4 regions of the Sediminibacillus sp. JSM 1682029 genome follow, and region 2 is predicted to be linked to each of the others. Evidence: riboswitches for the same ligand, from Rfam matches in the RefSeq annotation. Region 2 holds a riboswitch; each other region holds the start of a gene.
What was found. A riboswitch is a leader RNA that binds a small molecule or an ion and turns the genes downstream of it on or off. The one in region 2 is predicted to bind S-adenosylmethionine.
Positions count from the first base shown of each region.

Region 1: another riboswitch for S-adenosylmethionine. It lies ahead of metK (methionine adenosyltransferase); the one in region 2 lies ahead of ABVF09_RS17480 (iron-containing alcohol dehydrogenase family protein).
Region 3: another riboswitch for S-adenosylmethionine. It lies ahead of ABVF09_RS08730 (sodium:solute symporter family transporter); the one in region 2 lies ahead of ABVF09_RS17480 (iron-containing alcohol dehydrogenase family protein).
Region 4: another riboswitch for S-adenosylmethionine. It lies ahead of ABVF09_RS02650 (5-methyltetrahydropteroyltriglutamate--homocysteine S-methyltransferase); the one in region 2 lies ahead of ABVF09_RS17480 (iron-containing alcohol dehydrogenase family protein).

Region 1 covers NZ_JBEWYY010000007.1:11,286-19,134, forward strand. The annotation lists gene asnB (asparagine synthase (glutamine-hydrolyzing)) at 1-1,452, opposite strand, end outside; gene ABVF09_RS12580 (hypothetical protein) at 1,626-1,895, opposite strand; gene ABVF09_RS12585 (LCP family glycopolymer transferase) at 2,061-2,948, opposite strand; gene ABVF09_RS12590 (sigma-70 family RNA polymerase sigma factor) at 2,932-3,465, opposite strand; gene metK (methionine adenosyltransferase) at 3,712-4,911, opposite strand; SAM riboswitch class I at 5,125-5,230, opposite strand; gene ABVF09_RS12600 (thiol-disulfide oxidoreductase DCC family protein) at 5,313-5,699, opposite strand; gene pckA (phosphoenolpyruvate carboxykinase (ATP)) at 5,949-7,526, shown strand; gene ABVF09_RS12610 (ABC transporter substrate-binding protein) at 7,846-7,849, shown strand, end outside.
Region 2 covers NZ_JBEWYY010000013.1:58,017-65,865, forward strand. The annotation lists gene ABVF09_RS17475 (pyridoxal phosphate-dependent aminotransferase) at 526-1,704, opposite strand; SAM riboswitch class I at 1,852-1,953, shown strand; gene ABVF09_RS17480 (iron-containing alcohol dehydrogenase family protein) at 2,046-3,140, shown strand; gene ABVF09_RS17485 (carbon-nitrogen family hydrolase) at 3,160-3,954, shown strand; gene ABVF09_RS17490 (DUF4064 domain-containing protein) at 4,082-4,495, opposite strand; gene ABVF09_RS17495 (ABC transporter permease) at 4,523-5,464, opposite strand; gene ABVF09_RS17500 (ABC transporter ATP-binding protein) at 5,457-6,359, opposite strand; gene thiD (bifunctional hydroxymethylpyrimidine kinase/phosphomethylpyrimidine kinase) at 6,722-7,522, opposite strand; gene ABVF09_RS17510 (hypothetical protein) at 7,545-7,849, opposite strand, start outside.
Region 3 covers NZ_JBEWYY010000004.1:121,375-129,223, forward strand. The annotation lists gene ABVF09_RS08725 (LLM class flavin-dependent oxidoreductase) at 1-492, opposite strand, end outside; gene ABVF09_RS08730 (sodium:solute symporter family transporter) at 532-2,031, opposite strand; SAM riboswitch class I at 2,214-2,365, opposite strand; partial or broken gene pepF (oligoendopeptidase F) at 2,557-4,370, opposite strand; gene ABVF09_RS08740 (pyroglutamyl-peptidase I) at 4,490-5,113, opposite strand; gene ABVF09_RS08745 (S9 family peptidase) at 5,135-7,111, opposite strand; gene ABVF09_RS08750 (amidohydrolase) at 7,291-7,849, opposite strand, start outside.
Region 4 covers NZ_JBEWYY010000001.1:530,107-537,955, reverse strand. The annotation lists gene ABVF09_RS02660 (nucleotidyltransferase family protein) at 1-94, shown strand, start outside; gene ABVF09_RS02655 (heavy metal translocating P-type ATPase) at 599-2,524, shown strand; gene ABVF09_RS02650 (5-methyltetrahydropteroyltriglutamate--homocysteine S-methyltransferase) at 2,541-3,671, opposite strand; SAM riboswitch class I at 3,960-4,063, opposite strand; gene ABVF09_RS02645 (alpha/beta hydrolase) at 4,218-5,168, shown strand; gene ABVF09_RS02640 (TetR/AcrR family transcriptional regulator) at 5,331-5,867, shown strand; gene ABVF09_RS02635 (beta-keto acid cleavage family enzyme) at 6,312-7,199, shown strand; gene ABVF09_RS02630 (L-carnitine dehydrogenase) at 7,203-7,849, shown strand, end outside.

The DNA of each region.
Region 1 (7,849 bases), on a different contig from region 2:
TTTCAATAAAATATCCCCGCGAAGCCACGTATGAATGTCGATATATTGCATTTGATTCACCGGATGTTCACCTGCTACGTTGGCATAAAGCGGTTTGGTGATTTGCTGGTAATACAAATCAGGATGATAGGCTTTCAACAGCTGTTTTTTCTCCTCATCCTCGAACATTTTTGCGTTGCCGATATACCGATCCTTCAGTGGCGTGGTTCCTCGTTCCAAGAAGCTCTTGCCCCTGACACCTTCAGGAAGCACGGCCGCCACTTTGGAAAGCAATCCTTTGGCAGGTGACGGAATCGACTCGAACAATTTCAACGATTCCGGCTCGCGGTAAATATTATATCCACCGAACAATTCATCAGAACCTTCACCGGAAAGCACAACGGTTACATGCTTACTGGCTTCTCTTCCGACAAAATACAACGGTACACATGCCGGATCTGCCAGCGGATCATCCATATGCCACATAATCTTCGGCAGTTTTTGCACATATTCTTCCGGCGTGATCGTGTACGAGATGTTTTCGACATTCAGTTTTTCCGCAGTTTCTTTCGCTACATCCACTTCGGAATAGCCATCTCTTTCAAATCCTACCGAAAAGGTTTTGATATCGGGGTTGAACTCCCTGGCCATTGCTACAATCAATGAAGAGTCAATCCCGCCGGATAAGAATGAACCGACCGGGACATCACTGCGCATATGAACATTGACAGAATCATACATAACATCCTGGATACGTTTGATCCATTCGTTTTTTTCCATTAAAACCGGCGCGAATTTGGCATGCCAATAGCGTGTGAATTCAATCGGTTCGCCTGGCTTTTTGACAAAGAAATGGCCCGGTTCCACCTTTCCGATGCCCTTGGTCAATGTCAGTGGTTCTGGAGCGAACTGAAAGCTTAAATAGTGCTGCAGGGCTGCAGTATCAACTTGCTCACTTTCCATCATCATGGTAATGCTTTTTTTCTCGGACGCGAAGTATGTACCCTCGTCCATTTCGCTGTAAAAGAGCGGCTTGATCCCGAAAGGATCTCTAACCCCATACAGTACTTGCGTCTGCTTATCCCAAATCAACACAGAAAACATTCCTCTTAGTTGTTCAAAAGCGGCGGTTCCGTGCTCTTTGAACATAGCAATGATAACTTCCGTATCAGATTCGGTGGTAAACGTGTATCCTTTTTCGATCAATCGGTCGCGCAGCTCGATATAATTGTAAATCTCTCCATTGAAAATCATCCAATAATGGTCGTCATCATAATTGAACGGCTGCTGACCGCTTTCTATGTCGATTATGCTTAATCTTCTAAAGCCAAGTGAAATATATTCATCATAGAAATACCCTTCGTCATCGGGCCCTCTATGGGAAATAATGTTATTTTGCTTTTGAAAGGTATTTTTGTTGTCTTGTTCTGGTGCTTGAGGTTGGTTGCGGATCATTCCGATAAAACCACACATAATCTTGCCTCTCTTTCTATATGTTTACATCTTGTTAATTATAGCACAATCCAAATTTCAATACTAACCGAAAAAGGGGCGGAAAGTGCAATATCACAAAAAACCTGCCAAAAGACCCGGCAGGCTTCCTAAATATTTTTTCGGAAACCTGGACGGGTTTTCGGCAGTTTCTCCTACCAAAAAAGGAAAGGAAGCAAGGTAAGTGCCGCTATGGAGGCGAATGCTACTCCATATGCAGCTCCGTAGCCCCATCCCCAGCCCGGTCCATATAAAAACAAGCCCGGACCGCCGGGACCAGGATCTCCGACTCTTTCTTCGATCGGGCGGATAAACACACGGTCCCTGTGCACTCTATCGATGATTCCCCGATGCACAGTGCCATCATGACAGGTAATCTTGACCGCTTCCCCAATATTTCTGTTGCACGTTTCAAAATGGCTCAAAGAATAACCTCCTTTGCCTGGCATCTAGAACTTTCCATGAGTTCTTCATACGCCGGTTACAGCCATTATATGAAACCATCCCCCCAGCCCAATCGGGCGGTTGGACCAGAATTGCTGCGGATTTTGATTTTCAAAACCATTTGCCCTTCTGTGTTTATTGGGTTTTCATTCTCGGTATCCGACATGCTGTTTGAGTTTGTTAGCTGTAGATTCCAACAGGTCTTGATTGATTTTTACATAGTAAATTCCATTAATGAATGTTTCCTCCGTACCCTTTTCCATATCCATGACCTCGACGGATGCAGCATTACTCCCATCCACTTGGAAATGGTTAAGAATGTTGTCGGGTATATCCGTTTCACTCACTTCTAATATCTTGTTTATTTGTGAACCGGATAATCGCTCTTCCAGTAAATCTCTCATTTTATATAGCTGGACTGGACCATTCTTGCGGTCGTCTTCCTTTATTCCCAACATCCCGTATATTTCTTCTTCGGAAAAAATGGAATAGTAATCAATGGGCATATCGAAAAGTGTAGAGACTGTTGCCAAAACAGCTTCTGGGGAGGAATGATAAGCATAAGCATGCATTAATTTGTCTTTCTGGGTCATTTCTCCTGCAGGATCACTTATATCCACATAAGCATCACTTGGGATGGGCACTAACTTTACACTTTTATCGATGCTATTATAGGTCAGCAAAATATGAATCGAAGTTCTACCACTATTGTCCTCAACCGCTTCCTTTCCGATCAGTAACGCGGAAAATGATGTGTTTTTCTGCTCAGAGGCCTGATTCGAACTCGGTACCTTTGTTTCATTGGTTTGATAAAATTCAGGTAAAAGGAAACCGATCATTATGAGCACTACCATCAAAGTGCCCAATATGGGGCCGACATACCGTTTACCAATACGGCGCAAGGTAGTGCTCCTTTGATGATAGGGGGCAGGGCTCCGCTGGATTCTTTTAAACGTTTCCAACCTGTCTTTTTTAGTGAACGTCAAATCCTGATTGTCTTCATACCTTGATATTCGCTTAGTGAATTTCCCCATACACCTCAGCCTCCTCAAGTAAATTTTTCAGTCTCTGTTTCCCTCTTCTCAGTCTCGTTTTAACGGTGTTCAAATTCAAACCAGTGACTTCCGCTATTTCCGTGATGGCCAAGTCTTTGTAATAATATAAATAAATAACTTCCCTGTAGCTTGCGGGTAAAGAAAACATAATATTTTTCATTTCTTCAGATTCCGATTTTTTTATGACCTCCTTTTCTGTCAAGGAGGAAATAGATTTGATCGCATTTACAAAAGCGCTTTTCGTTTGGACTTTTCGGTAATGCCAGCTTCTTAAATAATCTTTGCACTGGTTGACCGTGATTCGGTATAACCATGTTTTCATCGAAGAATCGCACCGAAAGCCATCTAAGTTTTCATAACATTTAATGAAAGAATTCTGAACCATGTCTTTTGCGGTTTCCCTGTCTTTCACGTAGTTGAATGCCAATCTGACTAAATCACTTCCATGTTTTATCATCATTTCTTCCAAGATAGCTTCTTTTTCGTCTTTTTCCATGACTCCCCTCTTTTCCACCTTTCTCAAGTAGCTCCATCTATAGACGAAAGCCGAAATTTATTTGTTTCAGATTCCAGTAACTTTTTTGAAACACTCAAATGTTATACGGAGGAAGGTATGTTTCAGGGCGCTTTATTACAGGGACCGGTAAAATACCACAAAAGAAGAAAAACCGAACGAGTTCGAAGGTCGTCCTTCGAATCATCGTTCGGTTTTCAGGGGGTCACGGTTTTCCCCCGGCCGCTCTTATTGATTTAAAATTTTCTTCAAGCTGTCGACCTTATCGGTCTGTTCCCAGGGGAACATGACGTCAGTTCTGCCGAAGTGTCCATAGGCAGCTGTGTTTTGGTAAATAGGACGTTTAAGATCAAGCATCTTGATGATACCGGCAGGGCGAAGGTCGAACAATCCCCTTACAGATTTCACCAATTCATCTTCCGTCACTTTTCCCGTGCCGAAAGTGTTGATCGATATAGATACCGGTTCTGCAACACCGATTGCGTATGCAAGCTGCACTTCACAGGATTCGGCCAGTTCCGCTGCTACGATGTTTTTCGCTACATAGCGCGCAGCATATGCAGCCGAGCGGTCCACTTTTGTGGCATCTTTTCCGCTGAATGCTCCGCCTCCGTGACGGGCATAGCCCCCGTAAGTATCTACAATGATTTTTCTGCCGGTCAAGCCGGCATCTCCTTGTGGACCACCGATTACAAATCTTCCGGTAGGATTGATGAAGTATTTTGTCTTATCGTCCAGTAACGCTTCTGGCACAATCGGCTTAATGACGAATTCTTTAATGTCCTGTTGAATTTGCTTGAGCTCGATTTCCGGATGATGCTGAGTGGAAACGACAATGGTATCCACTCTTACCGGTTTGTCATTTTCATCATACTCGACCGTCACCTGGGTTTTTCCGTCCGGACGCAAGTATGGCAGGATGTTTTCTTTTCTCACATCGGACAAACGTTTACTGATTTTATGGGCAAGTGAAATGGGAAGCGGCATAAGCTCTGGTGTTTCATTGTTTGCATATCCGAACATGAGGCCCTGGTCACCAGCACCGATTGCTTCGATTTCTTCATCGTAGCTTGTATCCTCGCGTGCTTCCAATGCCTGGTCAACCCCCCCTGCAATATCTGGGGACTGTTCATCAATTGCAGTAAGGACAGCACAGGTCTCTGCATCAAAGCCATATTTTGCTCTTGTGTACCCAATATTTTTCACTGTCTTGCGAACAATGCTTGGAATATCCACGTAAGTACTGGTAGTGATTTCCCCCGAAACTAAAACAAGTCCCGTCGTAACGGTTGTCTCGCATGCCACACGAGCATCGGGATCACTTGCTAAAATTTCATCTAAAATGGCATCAGAAATCTGATCACATATTTTATCCGGGTGTCCTTCTGTAACCGATTCTGAGGTGAATAATCGACGATTTGCAGTCATTCTGCTAAATCCTCCTTCATTTCATCAAATAATACGGAACCGCTCTTTCCTAGGTATGTTATTACAAATTCATTCAGCAGGTGAATTTCCATTTCCGTTTCAACTGTTTTTTGTCCTCTATACGAATAAAATCATATGCGCACGGTAAATTACCTTTTACCAAACAAAAAACCTTTCCTTAATAGGGAGAAGGAAAGGAAAATGGCCTTTCTCATCTTATCGTCCAAGGTAAAACCTTGCATCAGGTTGGCACCTTTTCATCTTCGTGATGGTTGCCGGGTTTCTTCGGGCCTGTCCCTCCGCCGTCTCTGGATAAGAGAGTATCCGTTCGCACTTTATCGTAACGAAACAAGCCGGCGATGTCAATAAATTACCACCTTTTTGGTTGGAATTAAACACTCCTATTGCGGGAGTTTGCACACGCCGTTTGTGCATTTGTTTTTGAAAATGCGATAACGGTTTCTGGCTATCAACCGGTATACTGGATCTCCTACCACTTCGGCCTTTGGCAAGTACATCAAGACTCCGAGAGGGGCAGTCAAAGGGCAGCGCGCAAGCATAAACCGGACTGCATGGTAACCTGTGCTTATTTTCCCGTCCGGCTTCACGATATGGATTTCACCCATCATCGCCTCCCGTTGTTTGTCCGAAATGGTTTGCCTTTTTTCATATTCCTGCAGCGATAACCAGCGAAAAGCACCAAACCAGTCCAGCATTTCAATTGCTTGTTTTGTTTGACGGCACAAATAACAATCTCCATCATAAAGTACAATTGATTTATGTTCCATATTATCCCGCCTTTTTTAAAAGATAAATAAAAATCTCAGAGAATGTCTAAGCCCGTACTTCTTTTTCCCACAGCCGCTTGATGCGCTTTTCTTGTCTTTTTAATCCTTTACCCTTTATTTTAACGAAAATAAAACGATAGCGGAAATCTAAACGATCATCTTTCAATTTGTCATTAAGTATGTTATATATTAACCATTATGTTATACTACTCGTTATCAAGCCATCAATTCATACAAAGGAGTGAGCATGTGAACCACACAAATGAAAGCGCTTCTAAATTATCCGATTCCCTGCAGAACTGCAGACTCAATCTTTCAACAGAAGAACTGGTCGAAATCATCGAGGAACGCGGCGAAGGCAGCATAACTGCCGATGGGGCAGTCAGCGTCACTACCGGAAAATATACCGGGCGCTCTCCGAAAGACAAGTTCATTGTAAACGAAGGGGAAGCTTCTGAACAAGTCGATTGGGGTTCTGTCAACAAGCCGATGGATAAAGACAGCTTTAACGCCTTGTATGAACGCGTAATCGCATATCTTCACTCCCAGGATACAGTGTTCCGTTTCAGCGGATGGGCAGGAGCTGATACAGACTACCGGCTGCCGATTGAAGTCATCACCGAATTTGCCTGGCACAATTTATTTTCCCGACAGCTTTTTATCCGCGAAGAAAAAAGCAATGCCGATCATCATGATGCGTTCACTGTCATCTCCGCCCCCACGTTCAAAGCGGATCCGAAACGGGATAACACCAATTCAGAAGCTTTCATTATTATTTCTTTTGAAGAAAGAGTCATCCTGATAGGTGGAACCGAATATGCCGGGGAAATTAAAAAAGCTGTTTTCTCGGTTATGAATTACTTGTTGCCGCAACAGGGAGTGCTCCCTATGCACTGTTCTGCCAATACTGGAGAGACGGGAGATACTGCCTTGTTTTTCGGCTTGTCTGGTACTGGCAAAACAACCTTGTCAGCAAACCCTGACCGCCGCCTTATCGGAGATGACGAGCACGGGTGGTCAGCCAATGGCATTTTCAACATCGAAGGGGGATGTTATGCCAAGTGTGTCGGACTGAGCGAGGAGAAAGAACCTCAAATATACCATGCCATCAAACATGGTGCAGTTCTGGAGAACGTTTTCTGTCATAATGGAAGGCCCGATTATTCAAATACGGAAAGGACGGAAAACACACGGGCGGCTTATCCACTTACCCACATTGACAATAGTATTTTTCCGAGCCAGGGATCGCATCCCAAATCGATTATATTCCTGACTGCCGACGCGTTCGGTGTCCTTCCGCCGATCAGCAGATTGACAAAGGAACAGGCCATGTATCATTTTCTGAGCGGATACACCAGCAAGCTGGCTGGTACAGAGCGGGGGGTCACCGCGCCGGAAGCAACTTTTTCCGCTTGCTTCGGTGCACCTTTTCTACCGCTTGCTCCAGCGGTATACGCAGACATGCTCGGTGACAAAATAGACGAATATGATGCAGATGTATATCTGATCAACACCGGTTGGATAAAAGGACCGTTCGGCATCGGAGAAAGAATCCCGCTCGTTTATACAAGATCGATGGTCGACGCCGTCCTCGAACATAAACTTGATGGAATAAACACAGTACCGGATGACTTCTTCGGTCTCCATATACCGGAATCCATTCCCGGTGTTCCCAGTCAATTGCTGAAACCATGGGAAGCATGGGATTCCTATTCCTCTTATCAGGAAAAAGCAGCACAGCTTGCGGCTAAGTTCCATGATAATTTCCGGTCTTTTGCAAAGGTAAGTGAAGAAATCAAAAATGCCGGCCCTGTGTACTCCAGGTAGATGGACACAGTGCCTTCAGAACCGCCACTCCATTGTACTCGCCCAAATCCTGCAGAGAATCTTCTGATTTTCTGCAGGATTTTCATTTCTCCTTTTTTGAACTATCCCACAATCCTTCACAAATGAGATGCTTAGCTAAATAAAATAGCAAATATTTTTAATTAACCTGCAGGAAAATCGGCCGACTGTTCTTAACTTCCTCTACCAGTGGGCATTATGCCTGCTTATTTTTGATTCTATTCGCCTGGGCATTTCACACACTTTGGGCTTGCGCATACAATAACCCAACCGAACATATTTCAACGAAAGGTTGACCGATATGA
Region 2 (7,849 bases):
TAAACTTCTTTTTTCCTGTTGTTTGATGCGTGTTTCGTATCGCTACGGCAAGATACTACGCCTTCCACGGGCACGGCTTCCACTTCCTCAGAAAGCACCAACCGCTTTCTTGCGGGATTTTCAGCTCGTGCTGTTCCCGTTGGAGTCTCCGTATCTTACTTTCGCTACATTTTCGCTGTCTGATTTCCTTGTGATCAAGACAAGAGGAATAGAATAGAGAAACGTATTCTTCTATTGACTGATAGGTTTCCAAACAGTGATGAAGACGAAAAATTAGAGGGGGCAGGTTCGATATTCTTGAGAATTGTAGGTTGCGAATCAACAGCGTAAAAGAAAGACGGAATTCTCGTCAGAGGAGAAACCAACTTCATTCAACGGAGGCAAGGTACATAGACTCCTGCGGGATGAGCGCGAGCTGAAGATCCACTTGGCAAAGCAGTATTCTTTGCCAAGTTAGCTGAAGCCGTGCCCGCGGAAAGTGAAGTACCTTGCCGGAGTGATTGTCCCGGCCTCCTTTTTATTTCTCTACTTATCAAACAGATTCAAAGCAGCTATCCGGTCGGCGGCTTCCTCTAAACGTTCTTCCCTGTCCAGTAGACCGACACGTATATAGCCTTCGCCGCTTTTTCCGAACCCGTTTCCCGGTGCCACAGCAACATGGGCTTTTTCCAATAATAAATCGGCAAATGATTCAGAAGTAAAGCCAACCGGAACCGGCAGCCATGCAAAGAAGGTCCCTTTCGGCTTTTCTACCTTCCAGCCGATTTGATTTAATCGTCCCATAAATCGATCTCTTCTATTTTGATAGGTTTGCACCAGTTCGGCAACTGCAGTCTGATCGCCAGTCAACGCTTTGGCAGCAGCATGCTGGATTCCACCGAACAAACTGACATACATGTGATCCTGCAACAGGTTGATACTTTCGATTACCGAAGGGTTTCCGACTGCAAAAGCCACTCTCCAACCTGCCATATTATAAGTTTTGGAAAGCGTATAAATCTCCACACCAACTTCCTTGGAACCCTCGGATTGAAGAAAGCTTTGCGGTTTCTCGCCATCAAAGCCAAGTGCCCCGTAAGCAAAATCGTGGACGACACACACGTTATGTCTATTTGCCATTGCAATCGTTTCATCAAAGAACGACTTGTCGGCGACAGCAGAAGTCGGGTTATTAGGATAATTCAAAAACAGCAGTTTGGCTCTCTCCCAAATTTCCGTATCTATCGATTGATAATCTGGAAGAAATGCATTGCTTTTCACCAATGGCATTAAATGTGTTTCCGCATTCGCCAGAGCGATTCCGGACATGTAATCCGGGTAGCCTGGATCAGGGAGCAATGCGAGATCCCCTGGATTAAGCAAGCATTGACTTAATTCCACCAGTCCTGTTTTTGCACCGAATAAGACAGCGACCTCCGATTCTGGATCAAGGTTCACTTGGTATTCTCGTTTATAAAATTCTGCCGCTGCCTGCTTTAAAAACGAAAAGCCACGAAATGGCGAATATTTATGATAAGCCGGATTTTCCGTTGCTGCCTGCAATTCCTTTACAATGGCATCAGGTGTCGGCAAATCCGGGTTCCCCTGTCCCAAATTGATTACATCGTGCCCTTTGTCAACCAAGCCTTTCACCTTTGTCACCAGATTGGCAAAGAACTGGTCGGGCAGTCTGTTCAGTAAGTCTGATTGCTCAAAATTTTTCACAGTGTGTCACGCTCCCGATAGATCGATAAAATTATAGTATCTAATCATAGCTACTAACTTGGAATTTGTAAAGCCGTCCATCCAGTTAGTTTCTTGACAGAAAATATTCATGGTGGGATAATGCAAGCAATTATAGTGAATCTTAAACTCTTATCAAGAGAAGGTGGAGGGAATGGCCCTGCGAAGCCCGGCAACCGGTGAACAGACTCACACGGTGCTAAATCCTGCAGCAATTCTGCAAGATAAGAGGAAGAGCCGACACGCAACCTCTTCCTTTGGTGGAAGGGGTTTTTTTACGGAAATGCATGGATGTTATTTTACTAGAAAACGAGGTGCTTACATTGAGTTCAATCCAAGTTCAAGGCGCTCCTGCCATCTATCATTGCTATCAAGGGGTACTGGAATTACTTCCTGAAAAAATCGCGGAACAGCGATTTTCTCTCGGGCTGCTGCTGCATGGCGAAAAATCGTGGGAAGCAGCGAAGCGTCACTTTGTCGATCCCGGAGTACCGATGACTTACATATCCTATCAAAATGATTGTACACATGAAGAAGCGGATCGAATTGGCAAGACAGCGCTTGAAGAGAGTTCCGAGTTCATTATCGGAATAGGCGGGGGTAAGATTTTGGATTTGGCAAAAGCGGCCGGAAGCCGAACAGGACTGCCGGTGATCTTGATTCCGACCTTGGCATCGAACTGCGCAGCCTGGACACCGCTTAGTGTATTTTATGACTTGGAGGGGAACTTCGAGGAGTACACCGTTTTTCCCCGAAGCACCTGGCTGGTGCTTGTCGAGCCGAACATACTGATCGAGTCGCCGTCATCCTTTTTGCGGGCGGGCATAGGGGATACTATCGCCAAATGGTATGAGGCAGATGTACTGACACGTGATCTTCCGACAAAGGAGGTTCCATTGGAAATCGCGTTGCAGGCTGCCCGTCTTTGTCGGGATACTTTGCTTAGAGAAGGTAGAGAAGCACTGAAGGCACTCGAGGCAGGTACAATCACTGATTCATTTAAACGGACTGTTGAAACAATCATTATGGCTGGAGGAATGGTGGGAGGCTTCGGTGACCAATACGGCCGCATCTCCGGGGCTCATTCCATCCACAATGGATTGACCCATTTGCCGGAAACCCACTCGATTCTTCACGGTGACAAAGTTGCCTATGGTATCCTGGTTCAATTAGCGTTAGAAGGACGACCGGAGGAAATCAAAAGACTCCTTCCGCATTATCGGGAGCTGGGATTGCCAGTCAGCTTGTCCGATTTAGGGATCGATCCGGAACGGAAGAATGCAGTAGAAACGATTGCCGCTGCTGCTACAGCCCCGGGAGAGTCGATTCATTTCATGCATATAACGGACGCGCAACAGGTGACAGCCGGCATTCAACAGCTGGAAGAGTGGCTGGTGAATGCGACTCCGTATTCATAATAAGAAAGGGGACCCAATCATGAAGCAGACCTATGCACTAATCCAAATGGATATCGCTTTCGGTGATCCGCAAACCAATTTCCGGCATGCGGAAAAACTGATTAGGGAAGCGGTGGAAAAAAGCGCGCCGGATACCATCCTGCTCCCCGAGCTTTGGACAACCGGGTATGACCTGACACGGCTCGATGAAATAGCGGATGAAGGCGCCAATGTGACGATTGCATTTCTGAGCAGATTGGCAAAGGAACTGGACATTAATATGATAGCAGGCTCGGTAGCCAACAGGGTCGGGGAAGCAACAAGCAATACCTTGATAGTTGTTGCCCGCACCGGAAATGTTATCAAGCAATATAGCAAAGCTCATCTGTTCCGTTTGATGGATGAAGAAAAATATTTAATAGAAGGTAACAGTGACGGAACGTTTATATTAGAAAACCAGAAGAGCGCAGCAGTTATTTGTTATGATATCCGTTTCCCTGAATGGATCCGAACGCACATGCTGGATGACACAAAGGTTCTCTATGTCGTCGCTGAATGGCCGAAGCAGCGTATTGATCATTGGCGTGCTCTCCTTATCAGCCGGGCTATCGAAAATCAATGCTTTGTGGTTGCCTGCAATCGCGCAGGATCTGATCCGAATAACGAGTTTGGCGGTAATTCGATGATTATCGGTCCATGGGGTGAAATTCTTGGCGAGGCAGGACAGGAGGAAACGATATTGACGGGAACCGTTGATTTGAACGAAGTAGAGAAAATCAGGGCTACGATTCCGATATACAGTGACCGTAGGACTGACTTATACAAACTGAAATAAGCGAATCCCAAGCAGAAACAAACAGAGCGGGACAAAAGCTAAACCGAACGAATTTTATAAATCGTTCGGTTTTTATTGGTTACGATGCTTTTTTCCCAGTCGCTTGTCTTTGTCCTACAACGACCGTTCAGGCTGTTATCGGGGTTTTGGGCTTCCTTACCAAGGCCATAATACCAGCGATCAAGTACAACACCGCCGGAATCAGACTCATTCCCATAAACAAAACGAAAGATAAGACAGCGGTGATAATCAATATGATTCCTGCGGCTTTAGGCTTTTTATTCCCCTTCAAAAATACGAGGGCTACAATTCCCAGAATAATTGCCACCAGCGAAACGATGATCAAGTACCAGCTTCCGCCGGAAATCATCTCAGAGATGCTCCCCATATTATCCATTCCCTGCTCCGCAAACGCATTTTCCATTTCCTGAATAAATTCATCGTTACCTTTCAAAGTCATCAATACTATTCCGAAGAATGTGAAAAGAGCATACAGGATAGCTCCGATAACCCCAAGTGCAATTTCTGCTGTTCGTTTCATCTCCATTTCCTCCTCTTTTTGAATTCTTTAATGTCCCGCTACGTCCCGTTTTGTGAAAAACAACCAGGACAGGACCATGAAAATAACATAGTAAACAATCAGGACACCAATTGAAAACGACAATGTCATGCCTTCGATCAGTGGTGTTCCTCTAAAATACTGTTCCAAGTTTGTGTTTGCGAATAAAATATATTTGGCCCAATCGTATTGCATGAAAAAGCCTATGATGGAATTCCCGGCCATCATCAGGAAAATCGCAAAGCCGATTGCCAAACCGCTGTTTCGGAAAATCGAAGAAATCATGAATGCAAAAGTGGCCATCATCACCAGGTTGATCAATTGCAATCCATAGGAACGGCCCATCTCTGCCCAAGCAGCGATTTGCGTATATTCATTTTGGTTTTGGATCACCAGCAAAGGATTCGCGCCATTGACCCCGAAAAATATCGCCCCTGTTATCCAGGAAAACACAAGCAAAAACACAAGCGATGTAAAGGCAAACAACAAAACGGATGCATATTTAGCAAACAAGATTTTAGTCCGGGCAACCGGCCGGATCAACAATAGCTTGACGGTTCCCCATCGAAACTCATGGGCAATGATCCCTGCAGCTACGATGATGGTAAAGAGACTCAACAGAGCGGACAACATCACATTTTCCACCACAAACTGCCACGCGTCATACTCTAAAGGTTTAATGTCATTATCCAAATAGTAGTTGTTTTCCTGTATACCCCAATGATTGGCGACCTCTTCCTCACTGCTTCCCTCGGCAATTTCGGCGTTTTCCTGTTCCAATTGCTGACGCCAGTCATCGCCATACTGCGCTTCGTCCACATTTCCTACCGTTTTACCGAGAATGGCCACACCCAGTATGATAGCCGCAAGGATTCCGAACATGATCCAGGTAGACTTTCTGGCATAAAGTTTCACTTGCTCGTTATAGACGAGCTTGAAAAAATTACTCAATCGCATTCTCCCCAATCACATCTAAAAATTTATCTTCAAGTGTCGAGCGTTGCACTTGTACACCGAATACATCCACTTGCCCTTCTACCAGACATTTTACAATACTCGGAATTTCCTCCCGTTTTACTGTCAGTTTTATATTCTCCTCTTCCACGGTTGGTTCGAGCTGTAACGTCTGGCGCAGAAGCTCGTTTGCCCGGTCAAGCGGCACAGCTTCAATATGTATCAGATCTTCGTCTGTTTTTGTCAGTCCTTTGACTGTTTCAATTGCGACAAGTTCCCCATTCTTAATAATACCAATACGGTCGCACATCATTTCTATCTCGGAAAGCAGGTGACTGGAGACAATGACAGCCACGTTTTCTTTTTCCGCCAAACTCCGGATGTATTGACGTATTTCTCTAATGCCATGCGGGTCGAGTCCGTTGGTTGGTTCATCAAGAATCAAAACCGACGGTCGATGCAACAAGGCTTGGGCGATCCCCAACCGTTGACGCATCCCAAGGGAGTACCTACCGGCCTTTTCATGGATCGCCTTCTCCAATCCTACTAGGGAAACAACCTCCTTGATCCGCTCCTCGGTGATGCCAGACATCATTCTTGCGTAGTGGAGAAGGTTTTTCCAACCGCTCATGAAGGGATACATTTCTGGATTTTCCACGATTGCTCCCACATGTCGAATAGCATCCTTGTAGTTGGATTTGATACTACTTCCTTTGATCACCACATCCCCTTCGCTAATTTTCATCAGCCCGACCATCATCCGGATTGTCGTCGTTTTCCCGGCTCCATTCGGCCCAAGAAAACCGAATACTTCACCTGGGTTTATATCAAACGTCAACCCTTTGATTATTTGCTTTTTACCGATATCTTTCTTTAAGTCGATTAATTTCATTGCTGGCTCTGCTGCCACTTACTGGACACCTCCATTTGTAATCCGTTCTTCCTTCTTGTACGTATTCGCCTTTCCAGAGGTTTCAATAAAATTACTATTTCCTTCCACTGGACAAAAAAATAGCTAGATTCCGAGAATAGTCGGTCAAACGTTTGTTTAAGATTGTAAAAAGGGGGTCATAGCCATTAGCACACCCTTATCTTTCCTAACCTTAGAACATAACTGCAGCTTAAAAGGTTTCATTGTAAAATGCACTAATTCTAAGAAAAGGAACTTTTCATTTAACGACTTATCGTGTGTCGGATTGTGCGCGGCCCCGGCTAACGCCTGCAGTATAAATACTCTGAAACACAGAATGACAATTATCGGGCCCGGTGTTTTCGATATGCTGCGTGATAAGTGGACCCTATTCCTTTGCCAAAATCGAGGGCATGCTCGATCGCAGCAGTGACATAAGCCTTGGCTGTGTTCACCGCCTGCTCCACAGCAGCTCCCTTGGCCAGTTCTGCGGCAATCGCTGCCGAGAAACTGCAGCCTGCTCCACTCGTATGAATGGTATCGATGCGCGGCTGCTCCCACTCCATAAATCCATTTCCATCATACAGGATATCGACTGCATCTTCCGGTAGAGCACCACCTTTGATGATGACATAATCCGCCCCAAAGCGGTGGAGCGATTTTGCAGCATGTTTCATCTCTTCTTTACTGGTAATCGGACCGCTCTCCATTATTCTTTCCGCTTCATGCAAGTTAGGGGTGATAACGGTAGCAAGCGGAAACAGCCTCTCCCTCATTTCTTCAATTGCGTCATCTTTTAAAAGCTGCGACCCCATTTTACCGATCATGACGGGGTCCACCACCAAACTTGCGGGGGCATTTTTTTCAAGGAGTCGGACAACCAGACTGATGATCTCTTTCGTAAACAACATACCGGTTTTCACACCATCCACTCCGACATTTTTAACTGCTGTATAAAACTGCGCTTCTATCGCTTCCAGCGAATTGGTGAACATTCCTTCACTGGTGACGGGATTGTTGGCGACAATGGCTGTAATGGCAGCCATGCCATAGACGTCCCGTTCCTGAAATGTTTTCAAGTCGGCCTGGATACCCGCACTGCCTTGTGCCGCAGATCCAGCAACCGTCAGTACTCGTGCAATCATGGTCGATTCTCCTTTCTGTCATCTAATTCCCATTTCCGTCCCGCATCAATACATTGACAATAACGCCTGCACCTATTGCGAGAACGGTCGCAAAGAAATAATTAAACACTTTTCCATAGAGGTATTGTTCCACAACGACGAACATTAAATAAACAATACCCGCTGTCCATAACGTAATAGCTGTCCGATACCTCGGCCTGCCTTTTCTTATGTATCGTAACTCGACTAAAAATACGATCATGCCAATCAACAAGATGATAAGTGCTCCCGCCGCCAACTCGGTGGTCAGATAGCTAGTGACCCCAAAAACGATCAAAAAAGTCGGCA
Region 3 (7,849 bases), on a different contig from region 2:
TTCATCGGCGATATCATATCGTTCATCGTGTTTAATCATTTCTTCGAGACCAAAGTTTCTTGCTGCGTTTGGCAGATAGGAAGTCACAATATTCCAGGCAACTCTGCCATTGGTCAAATGGTCCAGAGTGGAAAACCGTCTGGCATTTCCAAAGGGTGGTTCATAGGTGGTGCTGACAGTAATGGCGAATGCCAGGTGCTCGGTCGCTTGGGCCATTGCCGAAACAAGCAGGGCTGGATCATTCACCGGTACTTGTAAACCATCTCGTATCGATGGCGCTTTACTATTACGGTAAACATCGTAGATACCGAGTACATCAGCAAAAAACACCGCATCGAATTTACCTTTCTCCAACAAGCGGGCAAGGTCTACCCAATATTGCAGATCCTTATAGCCGCGATGCCGCTTGCTGTGCGGATGCTTCCAGAGACCATGCGAATTATGCATGGCACTGTTCATTTCGAAGGCATGTAAAATGATTTGTTTGGTCAATGGGAATTCCTCCTGTAACGAATTATTCTGCAGTTCTATTTAAGCACTATGTTTGCCGGCGATGCCCACCTTAGTACCGAATGCTGCCGCCAGATAGCTCGTCGCCAGCATGCTTACAAATCCGAGTGCTGAACTCACGAACAAGGCGATGTATAAATTCGGCAGCAGGTGGAACTGCGTAAAGGACAAATAAGAAAGGGAACCGGTCAAAACGGAGACTATTGCGCCTGTTCGATTTCCTTTATTCCAAAAGTAGCCTAGCAGTACTGGGCCGAATACGCCGCTGATGATGGCCGAGAAACTAAATTGAATGAGCATGGCCAAGGACTCTGGCCGATTTATTGACAAGTAAAGCGAAGCCGCTCCGACAATTATCAACGAGGACTTGGCAATGACAACTGCACGCTGGTCATAGTTGGCAGGAGAAAGGCTGGATTGTTTTTTTTGCACAAGCGGCAGGTAAATGTCATTGCCGATACTGGAGGTTATCGATAGATAAAGGCTGTCTGTGCTCGAAAGTACGGCTGAAATAACGCCGACGATCATAAACGCAACGAGGACTGGTGGAAAAGCCTCGATTAAATAAGCGGGCAATGCTTGATCTGCTTCTGTCAGGCCGGGAACGAGAATCTTTGCTGCAAAACCGCCGAACACGGGCAGGTAAGAGATGAAAAACAAATGAACGCCGCTTGAAATCACAAAAGGCCGCAATTCCTCTTCTGTTTCGATTGCCAAAATTTTATTTAGCAGCTGCGGCATCAATACAAAACTGATCATCAGAAATTGGATGGCCAAAACGGTAGTGACACTGTCGTACGGCCCGTCCGGTGAAAAAGTAGATACAAGCGAAGGGTCGATGGCCGCCAATTGATCAAACATCCGGTTGAACACCTGAAAGCCTCCGCCGATTGTCCAGAACAATGAAACAATGATCAAGACAGAGGTGACAGACATCAATACCCCTTGAAAAGCATCGGTGATAATTTGCGCAAAGGCACCGCCCATCCCTATATAAACGATCGTGATTGCCACACCGGAAACCACTCCCCATTCATAAGGGATGCCGATAATGGTTTCAAAAATCGTTGCCAGGCCAACATTCTGACCGACAATGTAATAGATATTGAACAACAGCAAGATGGACACCAGGATTTGCAATGTTTTGCTGTTATACCTTTTTCCGAGCCATTCCGGCAGCGTGGAAACCCCGCCTTTTTGTTTTTGGTATTTCCAAAATGTCTTAGCGAAAAGAAGCAAACCGAGCCATGCAGTTCCGAAGCTTCCCAAGGTGTACCACAATACCGAGATACCATATTGATAGGCAAGGCCAGGCAGGCCCAAGTACAAATTGGCACTGGCAAAGGTGGCGGCAAAGCTCGCCCCCACAAGCCATGGGCTTACTTTTCCACGGGCTGTGGCAAAGCCCGTCATCGTCTTGCTGTGTCGAGATCCCCGTTTGCCGATATAAGAAACGACAAAAAAGTATCCGACTAAAAGTGCCACAATCAAACCAATTGTCCATGTTGGCAATGTGCTCATTTAGCTGCCTCCTTGTTTTTAGGATAAATAATCGAGCAGACAAGACTGCCAATCACGGCAAACCCTATTGCAGACAATCCATACATTAGAAACATGCTGCTTCCTCCTTTTTGTTTTCATCCATCAAAAAAACCCCTTTCTAAGAGAAAGAGGTTTATCATCTAAACATGCATCAGCCCTTTCTCTTATCTCGCAGTATCGCTACTGCAGGAATTAGCACCGTGCTTTAAGCGGTGAGAACCGCGGCGCAGTTATACGCCCCATTTCACAATGGTATTACAGTCGGTTGCCGGGCTTCATCGGGCCATTTCCCTCCACCTGCTCTTGATAAGAGACAACTTCATTTATTTTGTTTTCACTTTAATTAGGAATTATAGTAACAATGGTTTTGCAAACTGTCAACAGATATTTCAGAATATTTTTTCTTCATACTCTGGACTTGTTCCACTCCCTGGGGTCAGTCCTCCACACAATTAACACTGCGTCACGCTAACACGACAGTGTAGTGGGGGACTGACCCCTTCTTCATTCGTAGCTTTTTTCGAGTTCGTCGATCAGGCTGGCAACATAGGAGACGGCCTGGCGGATGGCATCGGGCTTTTCCATGTCGACACCTGCTTGTTTAATTAGATCGAGTGGTTTCTTGGTACCTCCTGCTTTTAAAACGTCAAGCCAACGGTCGATGGCATGCTGTCCTTCCTCGAAAATGGTTTGTGAAACAGCCGTAGAAACCGTCAATCCTGCCGAATACGTGTAAGAATAAAGACCCATATAGTAATGTGGCTGGCGCATCCAGGTCAAGGTCGCTCCTTCATCAATCTCAACGCTGTCATCCCAAAACTCTGATAATACAGCGGCTTTTTGACCGGATAAAACGTCGGCTGTCAATGGCTCGCCGGATTCTGCAAGCTGATAGACCCTGCGCTGAAAAGCTCCTTCCAGCAGATGGGTGACGAAGTTATGATAATAGGTGCCAAGCAGCTGTAAAATGACCCATCTTCTCATCCGGGTATCATCAGTATTCGATAACAAATGGTTGCCAAGCAGCATTTCGTTCATCGTCGAAGGTGCTTCGATGAAATAGGTAGATGGTCTGGAATTGGTCAGGCGTTGATTTTTGCCAGCCAGATAAAAGTGACCTGCGTGTCCGAGTTCGTGGGCGAGCGTAAAGGCTCCACGCATTTGATTGGTCCAGGTTGTCAATATATAGGGATGAACGCCATATGGACTGGAGCAAAATGCACCGGTCGATTTTCCGATGTTGTCGGCATAGTCGATCCAACGTTCAGATAATGCTGTTTCCATAATGCGGCTATATTCGGGTCCCATCACCTTTAGAGCTTCCAATACGGTTTCGGCCGCCTCTTCATAACTGGTTTCCGGATTGAAATCAGGGTCGAGCGGGGCTTTTAAGTCATGGAAGGCCATTTTCTCCAAACCGAGTACTTGCTGCTTCAACTTGGCAAATCGGCGCATATGCGGAGCCAATTCCTCTAGAAGAATATCCAACTGGTTATGGTACATTTCCTGTGTCACTTGCTGTGGGGCCAGCAGCATATCGGTGACGGAATCATAGTTGCGCAGCCTCGACATCACTACTTCCTGATTGACTTTTGTGGCATAGGTAGCAGCAAACGTGTTTTTATACTGTTTTAACGTTTTGACAAAAGAATCATATGCATTTTTCCTGACCACAGCAGATGGGGAGGCTTCGTAATTGGCTTCATATAGGGCAAAGGAATTCGGTTGATATTCTCCATTATCATTGGGAAAAGGCACAAACTGCATGTCTGACAGCTTGCTCCGATTATAAGTAGTATAAGGAGAACGGAATAAAGAACCCAAAGAAGCTAGAGCCGACTCTGTTTCCGCAGACAGGGTATGCGATTGTTTTTCTTTTAAATCATTTACTATTTGGAGAAAGGAATAAGCTTCGGTTCATCATCGAAATATTGATTGAGTTTCGCTTCCGGAACGGAAATGATTTCGATTTCGACGAAGGAAAGAACCGCGTCGATTTTTGCCAAAACATCGCTTACCTTTGCTGCATTCGCCTGGTTGGTACTGTCGGTACTGTCAGCTGATTGCCTTAAGTTTGCATAAGTGGCAACTCGTATTACCCGTTGCAACAACTTTTCGCGGGCTTCTAAACAGTCTCGGAGTGTTGCAGCATTTTCTCCGATTTTCCCCTGATACTGAGTGACTTCAGGTAAACTTTGCTGGACTGCACGTAATTCCTCTTCCCATTCATCCCTTGAAGCGAATAAATCGGTTAAATCCCAGGTTGCTGCATCAGGGACCTGGTCACGGCTAATACGTTGGTGGTTGGTCATTAACATGTCCTCCTAAAATTGTTGATTAGATCGGTTCAATCGGTTTATTTCTTTTTATCTAGTTTGAGAGCCGGGAACCGCTTTGGCAACTTACTTTCCTTAATATGGGCGACCGACACAATCGTTTAGCTGATTTCCTTTTTCGATGTTTTTGCCAGCTCCTGCAAAATGACCTCCACAGCTGTGTTTAAATCGTTCAACGACCAGGAAGGAAGCTTCGGATTCGCCAGTGCCAGCTCGTGGTGGGCGGGCATATGGATAAATCCTGTTCGGCAATCGATGTCGCTGGTTTCGATATAGTGGCTGGCTGTGTACATGATTTGATTGCAAAGATAAGTACCTGCTGAATTAGAGATGCCGGCGGGAATGCCTGTTTGCTGAAGTGCTTTCACCAGGTTTCTGATTGGCAGAGTGGAGAAATAACCATCAGGGCCGTTGTCGGCTATTTTTTTGTCCTGATAGCTGTTCCCGACATTATCCGGTTCTCCGTCCATGCAGTTGATGGCGACCCGTTCCGGTGTAATCTGGTTGCGGCCGGCAGCCAAACCGAGGGAAACAATCATATCTGGCTGCAATTGGTCTACTTGGGTGATCAATTGTTTTGAAGCATTTTGAAAATCAACGGGCAATATATGACCGATTATCTCCATGCCTAAAAGTGTTTTCCCTGCGAACTTTCTGGTTACAAGCTCGGTTGGATTTTCACTCATCCCCAAAAACGGTTCAAAACCTGTTAGTAATATCTTCATGAATAAAACCTCTTCTCCTAATTATAGATAGTGATCAAACCAATCCGTGATTTCGTTAAGGCGGCGAATACGCAGGGAAGGATCCCCGCTGCGGGATAATTCATGGTTAGAACCCGGGAATCGCACAAATTTTGTCGTTTTGTTTTGGTGTTTAAGAGCGACGTATAGCTGTTCGCCTTGTTCGATGGGACAGCGATAATCTTTTTCATTATGCAAAATCAGCAGCGGTGTCTCAATATCCTTTACATAGCGAAGAGGAGAATGTTTCCACATGCGGTCCGGATCTTCGAGTAAATTGGTTTTTAGCTCCCAATCAGTAAAAAAGTACCCAATATCACTGACTCCATAGAAGCTGATCCAATTACTGATGGAACGCTGTGTAACAGCAGCTTTGAAACGATTTGTATGTCCGACGGCCCAGTTCGTCATAAATCCGCCATAGCTCCCCCCAGTGATTCCTATACGGTTTTCATCGATCCATTTATAATGGGATGTTGCATAATCTACAGCATCGAGAATGTCCTGGTAGTCTTTTCCTCCATAATCCCCGCGCACCGCATCGACAAAGTTCTGACCATAGCCATGACTGCCGCGGGGATTGATGAACAAAATGCCGTATCCGGCTGCGGCAAGTACTTGGAATTCATGCATGAAGGCATTGCTGTACATGGCATGCGGACCACCGTGTACTTCCACGATAAGTGGGTGCTTTTTTTCCTTTGTAAAACCAACAGGCTTCATCATCCAACCATGCAACATTTGACCGTCTGAAGCTTGAAGGTGAATCTCTTCAGCTGGAGAAAGCGTTCGATCATCAAGCCACTTGTTGACGGTTGTCAGCCGCTTTTCATCGCCACCTGATTTTGGAACAAAATAAAGGTCGCCCGGTGTCATTTGATCGCTGACAGCGATGACGGCATTTCCTTTATTGTCCAATTGAAAAGCATAAATTTGCCTGCGTCCACTGGTAACTGTGGATACTTGTTTTTCCATGTTTACTTGGTAGACAGAGGTGTTTCCATTTTGGCTGGCCAAAAAGTATAGTCGATCCTGCTGCTTGTCCCATAGGGCGCCCTTCCCTGTGGTGCCCGTTCCCATATCATTGATGGCGACATCGGATGCCTGCACATCCCAATCGTCTGTCAGACAAGTAAGCTGCTTGCTGTTCCGGTCCAATACCCAGACCCTGGTAAGTGTTGCTCCAGCATAGGTCAAATCGTGTCCTAATACAGACAGCTTGTTTCCGTCAGGGGCGTAATTCGGCTGAATGAACATACCAGTGCCATTTGTAAGTCTGGTTAAGTTCCCATTCTTCAGGTCATACTCAAAAATGTCCGAAACGAAGGAACGATCTGGATCGTCTGTACGATTGGCACTGAAAGCAATCCGGCTACCGTCAGGAGAAAAGCTTCCAAACTGGTGGTCGAATTTTCCGCTGGTAAGCTGCACGGCTTTCTCGTCTCTGAGATCCCATAGGACCAGTTGTTGAGAGGTATCACGTAAAAGTCCGGCATCATCCGATTTATATTTGAGGCGTGTAGTAGCGTAAGCTCCTTTGCTGTCCTCCTCGTTATCTTTTACATCGGCTTCCTCTTCCACGCTGTCCTGGTCGGAAAGGGGAACCTTGAGCAGCAGTTTATGTCCATCTGGTGAAAAGACGGGCTGTGAGGCACCGTGTTTGAAATTAGTGAGCTGTTCAGCTTCCCCACCCCTGAATGAAATTTTCCAAACCTGTTGTTTGCCGGATCGGTTCGAAGTGAAAACAATTGTTTGTCCGTCGGGGGACCAGCGTGGTTGGTAGTCCATGCTATCCCCATGAGTAAATGGAATGGTTTCGTTTGTCGTTAAGTTGACGATATATAAATTTGACTGGTATTTTTTCTCTTCGCTAATCGTTCGGATTGCATAAACGACCCAGTTTCCGTTAGGAGAAAGCTGGGGATCAGAAAGAAAGGAAAATTTTAATAAATCATCCGCAGTGATTGCTTTTGTCCTCATTTGTTTACCATCCTCTTTTTAAAAGTTTCTGCTTGTCGCTGTCTGTCGTACCAACATCCACGTGGCCCTAAGACCAACCCACTCGTTGACAAAGATCGTCAGCCATTATTACTTTATCCGGGAACCGTGCATACGCTTTTCTATGATATATTTTGCCGGTTTATTCATGACCCTCCATACTATACTTGCTGTCCCTCTATAAATGTTTTCTCTACCTTGCTTTGTAAATCGAAAGGACTCCCACTCCATAAAACGAAGTCGGCATCTTTGCCTGCTTCCACCGATCCGACGCGGCTTTCCACACCTAAATGCCTGGCAGCATCCATAGTAATGGCACGCATGGCTTGAGTCTCGCTCAGTCCGTTTTTGACAGACATGATGGCACTAGTCATCAAATGTTCGATGGCGATTACCGGATGGTCGGTAGTGATGGAAAATGGTACACCGGCTTCTGCAAAAGCAGGAAGCGTATGCCAGCCTTTGTCGGACAACTCTACTTTCGAGCGAGGGGTCATGGTCGGACCAGAAGAGACACGGACACCATGCTCCGCTAGATAGGGTGCAAGCAAATGTCCTTCTGTACAATGTTCGATTGTCACGTCGATGGAAAACTCCCGTTTAATCCGTAAAACGGTCACGATATCATCCGCACGATGGGCATGGACACGCAAAGGGATTTCCTTGTTCAATACTTTTGCAAGCTGTTCGTAGGCCAAGTCCCGGTCGGCAGTGCCAGCT
Region 4 (7,849 bases), on a different contig from region 2:
TAAAGAGCTGCTAAAGGTATTTGACCAACGGATGGAAAACAAGGCATGGAAACAAAACTGGAGTAACGTAACCATTTACAAAGGGGGAGCTTAGTGAGTAGAAGGGATCAAGAAGTGATGGTTGTGATCGGCGCAGGAATTTATCGTAACAATCCAAGATGGATTCATACCCAGGAAACGGAACAGATGGACAGTTGGGATTCATTTCTTTGATTGTGGATGCAATTAAACTGAATCATTTGCGCTGAATAATGGAGATATACTTCAGTTAATAGGATGGCATATTTGCCTAAAAAGTAACAGGATTGATTAATAAAGAAAAAGAAAGGTTGGTTGATTTTTTCTTTGAAAATTGCCGTGTGAGCTGTCTGCAGCAAAAATGCTGCAGGCAGCTTTTTTAGTTGGATTGTGAACAGTAGAGCCCGAACTCTTGTTATTTAATCTAAATAAACTAGGTAGTGAACAAGCAGTTGTGATAAGCACAAGATAAAGAAATGAGCGTTTAAGCTTGATTTCCTCTCGTTTTAATTTATAATATTAGTTAGATAATAATAATTATAAAATAATAAATCCTGTAAAGAGAGAGGAAGTGGTGGAGATGAGCTCCGAAGTTGTTCAGGCAGGGACGGCTAAAGAAAAAACAGCGTCTACTCCCATCAGCAAATTGGTTGATGGTTTGAAAAATCATGGTGAACTTGTTGCAGCCATCAGCAGTGGATTTCTGGTGTTGATTGCCTGGTCGTTGGAGGAGAGAATAACAGAGCCAATGTTTATCTTTCTTCATCTTGCGGCATTTCTGATTGGCGGATATGCAAAAGCGAAGGAAGGCTTGACTGAAACCATTCAGGACAGGAAGTTGAATGTCGAAATGCTGATGGTGTTTGCTGCAATAGGTTCAGCGGCAATTGGTTACTGGACAGAAGGAGCCATTTTGATTTTCATCTTTGCTTTGAGTGGGGCCCTGGAGACTTATACGATGAATAAAAGTCAAAAGGAGCTTTCAGGCTTGATGGATTTGCAGCCTCAGTCAGCGGTACGGCTTGTAAACGGAAAAGAAATGGCAGTAGCAGTATCAGAGTTGGCAGTGGGTGATCTTGTTCTCATCAAAGCAGGCGAAAGGGTACCGGCTGATGGAAAAATAAGCAGAGGAAACACTTCATTGGATGAATCGGCGATAACTGGTGAAGCATTTCCGGTCGGAAAACAGCAAGGCGACAACGTATTTGCGGGTACAATCAATATGAATGGCACCATTACGGTGGAAGTCAGCAAGCCTGTTGATAAGACGCTATTCCAAAAAATCATCTATCTAGTCCAGTCCGCTCAAAGTGAAAAGTCGCCATCCCAGCTTTTTATAGAGCGGTTTGAAGGTACTTATGTGAAAGCGGTCCTGATCGCTGTTCTATTAATGATGACGATTCCTCCTTTTATCATTGGTTGGAGCTGGCAGGAAGCAATTTATCGTGCGATGGTGCTACTGGTAGTAGCATCACCGTGTGCATTGGTCGCTTCCATCATGCCTGCGATGCTTTCATCGATTTCCAATGGTGCCCGCCACGGCATTCTGTTTAAAGGCGGCATCCATTTGGAAAAATTGTCCCGTTTGAAGGCAATAGCTTTCGACAAGACAGGTACCCTGACAGAAGGGAAACCTCACGTCACCGATGCCTATTTCCGTGACGACGATGTCAGCATTCTAGAAAACATCCGGCAGATAGAAGCGAACTCGAATCATCCTTTGGCTCAATCTATTGTAAGGTATGCAGAATCAAAAAAAGGGCATGCCACTTCTCTGCCGGAACAGGTCACAGAAGAACGCGGCCATGGTATAAAGGCAGTATTGGAAGAAACGAGTTGGAAAATCGGCAGTGCCGACTTCGTCGGAAGGGAAGAGGCAGCGGGATTCCGGAAAGGTATCGCCGACAGTCTGGCAGCGGAGGGAAAGACGGTTGTTTTTGCTGCCGACGAGCGAGGCATTGCTGCGGTGATAGCCCTAAAGGATACGGTCAGGAAGGAAACAGCGGCAGCACTAAACACCTTGCAGAAAAATGGCATTACGACCGTTATGCTGACCGGGGACAACGAAAAAACCGCTGCAGCAATAGCAGCGGAATGTGGAATCGATGATTATGCGGCAGGATGCCTGCCTGATGAGAAGTTAACGTATATCGACCGATTGAAAGACCGGTATGGAACAGTCGGCATGGTCGGTGACGGCATCAATGATGCACCCGCCCTGGCTACGGCTGATGTGGGGATAGCCATGGGGGCAGGTACAGATGTAGCCTTGGAAACATCAGATATCGTCTTGATGAAAAATGATTTAAGCAAGATCGCCGACGCCGTGTCGCTTTCCGGTCGAATGAACAGAATCGTTAAACAAAATGTTTTCTTTTCTGTCACAGTCATTCTGTTATTGATCATGACCAATTTCATACAGGTTCTCGACTTGCCTCTAGGAGTAATCGGCCATGAAGGCAGTACGATCCTGGTTATTTTAAATGGGTTACGGCTTTTGCGCTAGCAGGCAGTCTCTGTTGTCAGCTATTCCATACTTCATCGGCAATGTTTACGACGTGTCGCAATTTCGCCCATTGTTCTTCTTCCGTCAGCAGGTTTCCTTCTTCTGTGGAAGCAAACCCACATTGCGGACTCAAGCATAACTGATTTTTGTCTACATGCTCTGCTGCTTGTCGAATCCGTTTTTTGATGAACGTTTTGTCTTCCAAGTTACCGTGTTTGGATGTGACCAGTCCCAAGACAATTTGCAAATCTGAACGATTGACAAAACGAAGCGGCTCGAATCCTCCGGAACGGTCGTCATCGTATTCAAGAAACAGACCGTCTACATCCAGACCGCCGAAAATGATTTCCGACACAGCGTCATAACCACCGGAGGCGGCCCAGGTGGACTGATAGTTTCCACGACAAATGTGCATGGTGATTGTCAGATCATCTGGTTTGTCGGCAATCGATTCGTTGATACATCGGGCACAAAAGCGGCTGAGTTCGTCTGGATTCTGGCCGTTTTCCCGTATACGCGCGCGTCCGTCTTCCGAGAAAAACAACGACCAGGAAGTATCATCGAGTTGTAAATAACGGCAGCCGGCATCATAAAAAGTTTTGATCGCTTTTTTGTAAGCATGGGTTAAGTCAGTGAAAAACACTTCCTGGTCTTCATAAGGGGGGTACTCCAGTTTTCCGCGGAAATACAGCATATTCGGACTTGGTATCGTCATCTTGGCGGTATGATCCCCGGCGATGCTATGTAAAAATTTATAATCTTGGACCATAGGGTGCCCGCTGAAACCGACTTTTCCTGTGATTTTAATTCCGCGTGCTTTTGTTTTTGTGCCATGGAATTGAATCCCGCTTTCCGGCACGTAACCTTCCACCCCATCGAGTTGTTCCAGAAAGTCGAAGTGCCACCAGGAACGGCGGAATTCTCCGTCTGTCACAGCTTGAAGGCCTGCTTCCTTTTGTTTTTCCACTACCCGGATAATCTCTTCGTCTTCCACGTATCGAAGTTCTTCTGTCGTAATTTCTCCATTTTGATGTTGCAAACGTGCCTGTTTAAGCCTTTCCGGACGCAGCAGACTGCCGACATGATCTCCTTTAAAAGGCGGGTTCTGAAGCACGTTTACAGCTTGATCAAATTGCTTTTTTTCCATAAAAATCTTCCTTTCAAATAGTGATTGAAAATAATTTTCTCAGCATTGTTGCTTTTTCGTAAAGAGGGATTTGCTCGATCTCTTTCTTTGAACAATCGCCAGCCTGCCGCTCCTGCACCATAATTATGAGCCTGAGGACGATTTCGGTTCGATGATATTCCTTGAAACACTAAGCCCCCCATTCGTAAAACAGAACGAAAGAAAAGGGGAAATCTTCTTTATCTGTTTAGAAGCGATCTCAAAACAAAAAAGAGCCTTCTAAGAAGAAGGCTCTTTTCATTCACATTCTCCTTATCTGCTAGACACGGATGTCTACTGGATTTAGCACCATGCCGTTCAGGCTGGTTGCTGAGGCGTCTTCGGGCCAGTCCCTTAACCTCTCTTGATAAGCAATGATTAAATTTTGAGATTGATTGTCATTAACCATACACCAAATCGTTCTGGAAAACAATAGTTTTTCCATTTTTCTTGGAAAGAAGAAAATGACTGCGCTTCCAAATTATTTTCGCTATAATGATAGAAGAAACAGACAAAAGAGGGGATGGAATGAAAAAGAAGATAGCTTGGATTGCTGGCAGTGTAGTTTTTTTACTCGCTGTGCTGCTCATTGGAGCCAGTAATTACTTTTATAACCAAGGCATAAAGCGTGGGGAACAAGTAGAACTTTATAGTGAAGAACCTGTGGAGCTGCCAAACAGCGAAACGGATCAGGAATTACTTGCCGAAGCACAGGACTGGTTTTCCGTCCAGAGCCTGGCAGAAATCGAAATGACATCCCATGATGGATTGAAACTGCGCGCTTATTATTTGCAACATCCTCAAGCTTCGGGTAAAGCGGTTATCCTCGCACATGGCTACCGGGGTTATGGTCAGCAAATGGGTGATCTGGCCAAATTTTATTATGATCATGGATTTTCGCTTCTTATGCCGGATGCCCGGGGACATGGGGAAAGTCAAGGAGATTATATCGGTTATGGCTGGCACGATCGCCTGGACATTAAGGGGTGGATTCAACGACTGATCGATGACTATAAAATGAAAAGCATTTTTTTACATGGAAATTCGATGGGAGCGGCATCAGTTTTGATGACCAGTGGAGAAGATTTGCCTTCTCAAGTGAAGGGGATCATCGCGGATAGTGGATACACGGATGCAAGCGAAGAATTATCCCATCAACTTCGGCACCTGTACCATCTTCCTGCTTTTCCCTTGATATCTCTCACCAGCGGGATGACTAAACTTCGGGCTGGTTACTGGTTCGGGGAGGCCTCGGCGATCGAGCAGGTCAAAGACAATACCCGGCCGTTATTTATTATACATGGAGACCAAGATGAACTCGTGCCAACCGAAATGGCGCATCGCCTGTACGAAGCGGCCGATAGTGAAAAACAGTTATGGATTGTACCGGGGGCGGGGCATACGGATGCTTACGCGGCTGCCACCGCTGAATTTCAAAAACGATTGGAAGCATTTATCGAATCGGCTCTTGGCATTTGAAAATGAAAGAATTTTCCTCTTTAGCGAAAGGCATCGTAGATAGGGGTGTTAGCGTTTTTGGCAAGGAGGAAATTTGAGTTGCTTCATAAAATTTATTTGAAACCGAACCGTCCAGGTAGTATAGTAAATGGCATAAAATCTGATAAGCAAGAGGAGAGTTTCATGGGCAGACATTCTAGAAAAGTAGAAATACTTACTGCTGCATCCAAAATCGTCAGCGAGCGAGGGATATTTAACCTGACTCTGGAAGCTGTAGCGGAGGAAGCAGGTATCAGTAAGGGAGGATTATTGTACCATTTTCCTTCCAAGGAAGCCCTGGTAGAAGGGATGGTTGAACATTTGACCAATAACTATCGGGAGAAAATAGCTAACAATGCAGAAATGGACCCGGAAGAAAAAGGGCAGTGGGTGCGTGCCTATGTAAACGTCACGTTTAATCAAGTATATCAAAATAAAGATATGAACGCCGGATTGCTGGCAGCAAAAGCAGTCAATGAAAAACTGCTTGATCCCATCCGGGAGCTGTATGCTGAATGGCAGCAAGAGATAGAAGAGGATGGACTTGATCCTGTAAAGGCAACCATCATCCGTCTTGCTTCAGATGGTATTTGGCTGGCGGAGTTGTTTGATATTTATCATATCGAGCCGGAGAAAAAAGCAGAGGTTTACAAGACACTATTGGAGTGGGCGAACGAATGAGGTCGCCCGCTTTTTTTATTCTTTTGTTGATTTGTGTTTCCTTCCGCTCCAGATATCCGCGAATTTTTATAGTCGCGCTTTTCATAAGAGAAGCCCCCATTAAAAGTTCCTTTCCTAACACGGCCTATCCTGTATTTATTCGTTCTTGGATTAAGTTTTTCATCGTCCGCCAGGTTCTTTACATCTAACGCTTCCTGAAGTCTTTCTCTCCTTCTGCGTATTTCGACCAATCAAAACAAATTTCAAAAATTTCTTCCCTCTCCTTCATCCCAATCCTGACAAGGGATTGAGCAGAAATTTTTCTATGAAAAAATTATATGAAACCCCTTACGTATGGATGATCGGTTTGAAAGATAACCGTCTGGATGGTATAGTTTAAATCGTGTTTTAAACCGTCCGGACAGTATAGTAAAAATCGAAAACTACGTTTGGGAGGAATCCTTCATGAATAAAGTTCTATTGACTGCAGCCGTTACCGGCGCAGGTGATACGACGAAAAAAAGCAAGCATGTACCTGTTACACCGAAAGAAATTGCAGAAGCAGCCATTGCTTCCGCGAAAGCCGGAGCCACAGTGGCGCATGTCCATGCTCGTGATCCGGAAAACGGAGGAATCAGTCATGATGTCGAGCATTATCGAGAAATTGTAGATCGTATCCGCGAGTCGGAAACAGATGTGATCATCAACATTACTTCGGGTGGGGGCGGAGACTTCATCCCTAGCCTTGACACACCGGCAGCCGGAGGGAACGGAACCGATATGCAAACCCCGGCAGAGAGACACGAACCCGTAGGAGAACTGCTCCCGGAAATGTGCACGTTGGACTGCGGCAGTACAAATTTTGGCAACATGGTTTACCTTAGTCCGACAGACTGGCTCCGCCAACAGGCAAAACTGGTTCAGGACAGTGGAGTGAAGCCGGAACTGGAATGCTTTGACACCGGTCACCTTCGTTTTGCTAAACAGCTGATAAGTGAAGGGCTGATTGACGGTGATCCAATGTTTCAATTTTGCCTGGGTATTCCTTGGGGAGCAGAAGCCGATATCGAAACCATGGCGTACATGAAAAATCGATTGCCGGAAAATGCTCATTGGTCCGCATTTGGCATTGGCAGAATGCAACTTCCGATCGCTGCTCAAGCAGCGATGCTAGGCGGCAATATCCGCGTAGGATTGGAAGACAATCTGTATTTAAGCAAAGGAGTTTTTGCCCGTAACGACCAGCTTGTCGAAAAGGCAATCACTATGCTGCATGGGAACGGAATGGAAGTAATGACACCACAAGAAGCCCGTGAGCAGTACGGATTGAGAAACCCGAACGGAGGGAGATAAATCATGAATAAGACAACAATAGCACCTAAAAAGTTCGCAGTCATTGGTACCGGAGTGATCGGTAACGGTTGGGTTGCCCGCTTCTTGGCTAACGGTCACGAGGTTGTAGCGTTTGATCCAGCCGAAGGCGCGGAAGAGAAAACACGCCGCGCAGTGGAATTGGCATGGCCGTCACTGGAGGAAATCGGTTTGGCTGAAGGGGCAACCATTGACCGCTTGCGCTTTGTGCCTACCATCGAAGAAGCAGTTGCAGAAGCAGACTTGATTCAAGAAAACGTTCCTGAACGGGAAGAACTGAAAAAAAGTGTTTTGGCAAGCATTGATCGGCATGCCAAAACAGATGCGATTATCGGTTCGAGTACTTCCGGCATTATGCCATCGACCTTGCAGGAAGGTTTGCAGCATCCTGAACGCCTCGTTGTCGCTCATCCATTCAACCCGGTATATATTTTACCGTTAGTGGAATTGGTCGGCGGAAAAGCCACCAGTCAGGCAACAATCGATGCAGCGAAAGAAGTTTATGCTGCTATCCAAATGAAGCCATTGGTCATACGGAAAGAAATCGAGGGTCATTTAGCCGACCGCTTGATGGAAGCATTGTGGCGCGAAGCACTTCACATGGTGAATGACGGAGTGGCCACAACGGAGGA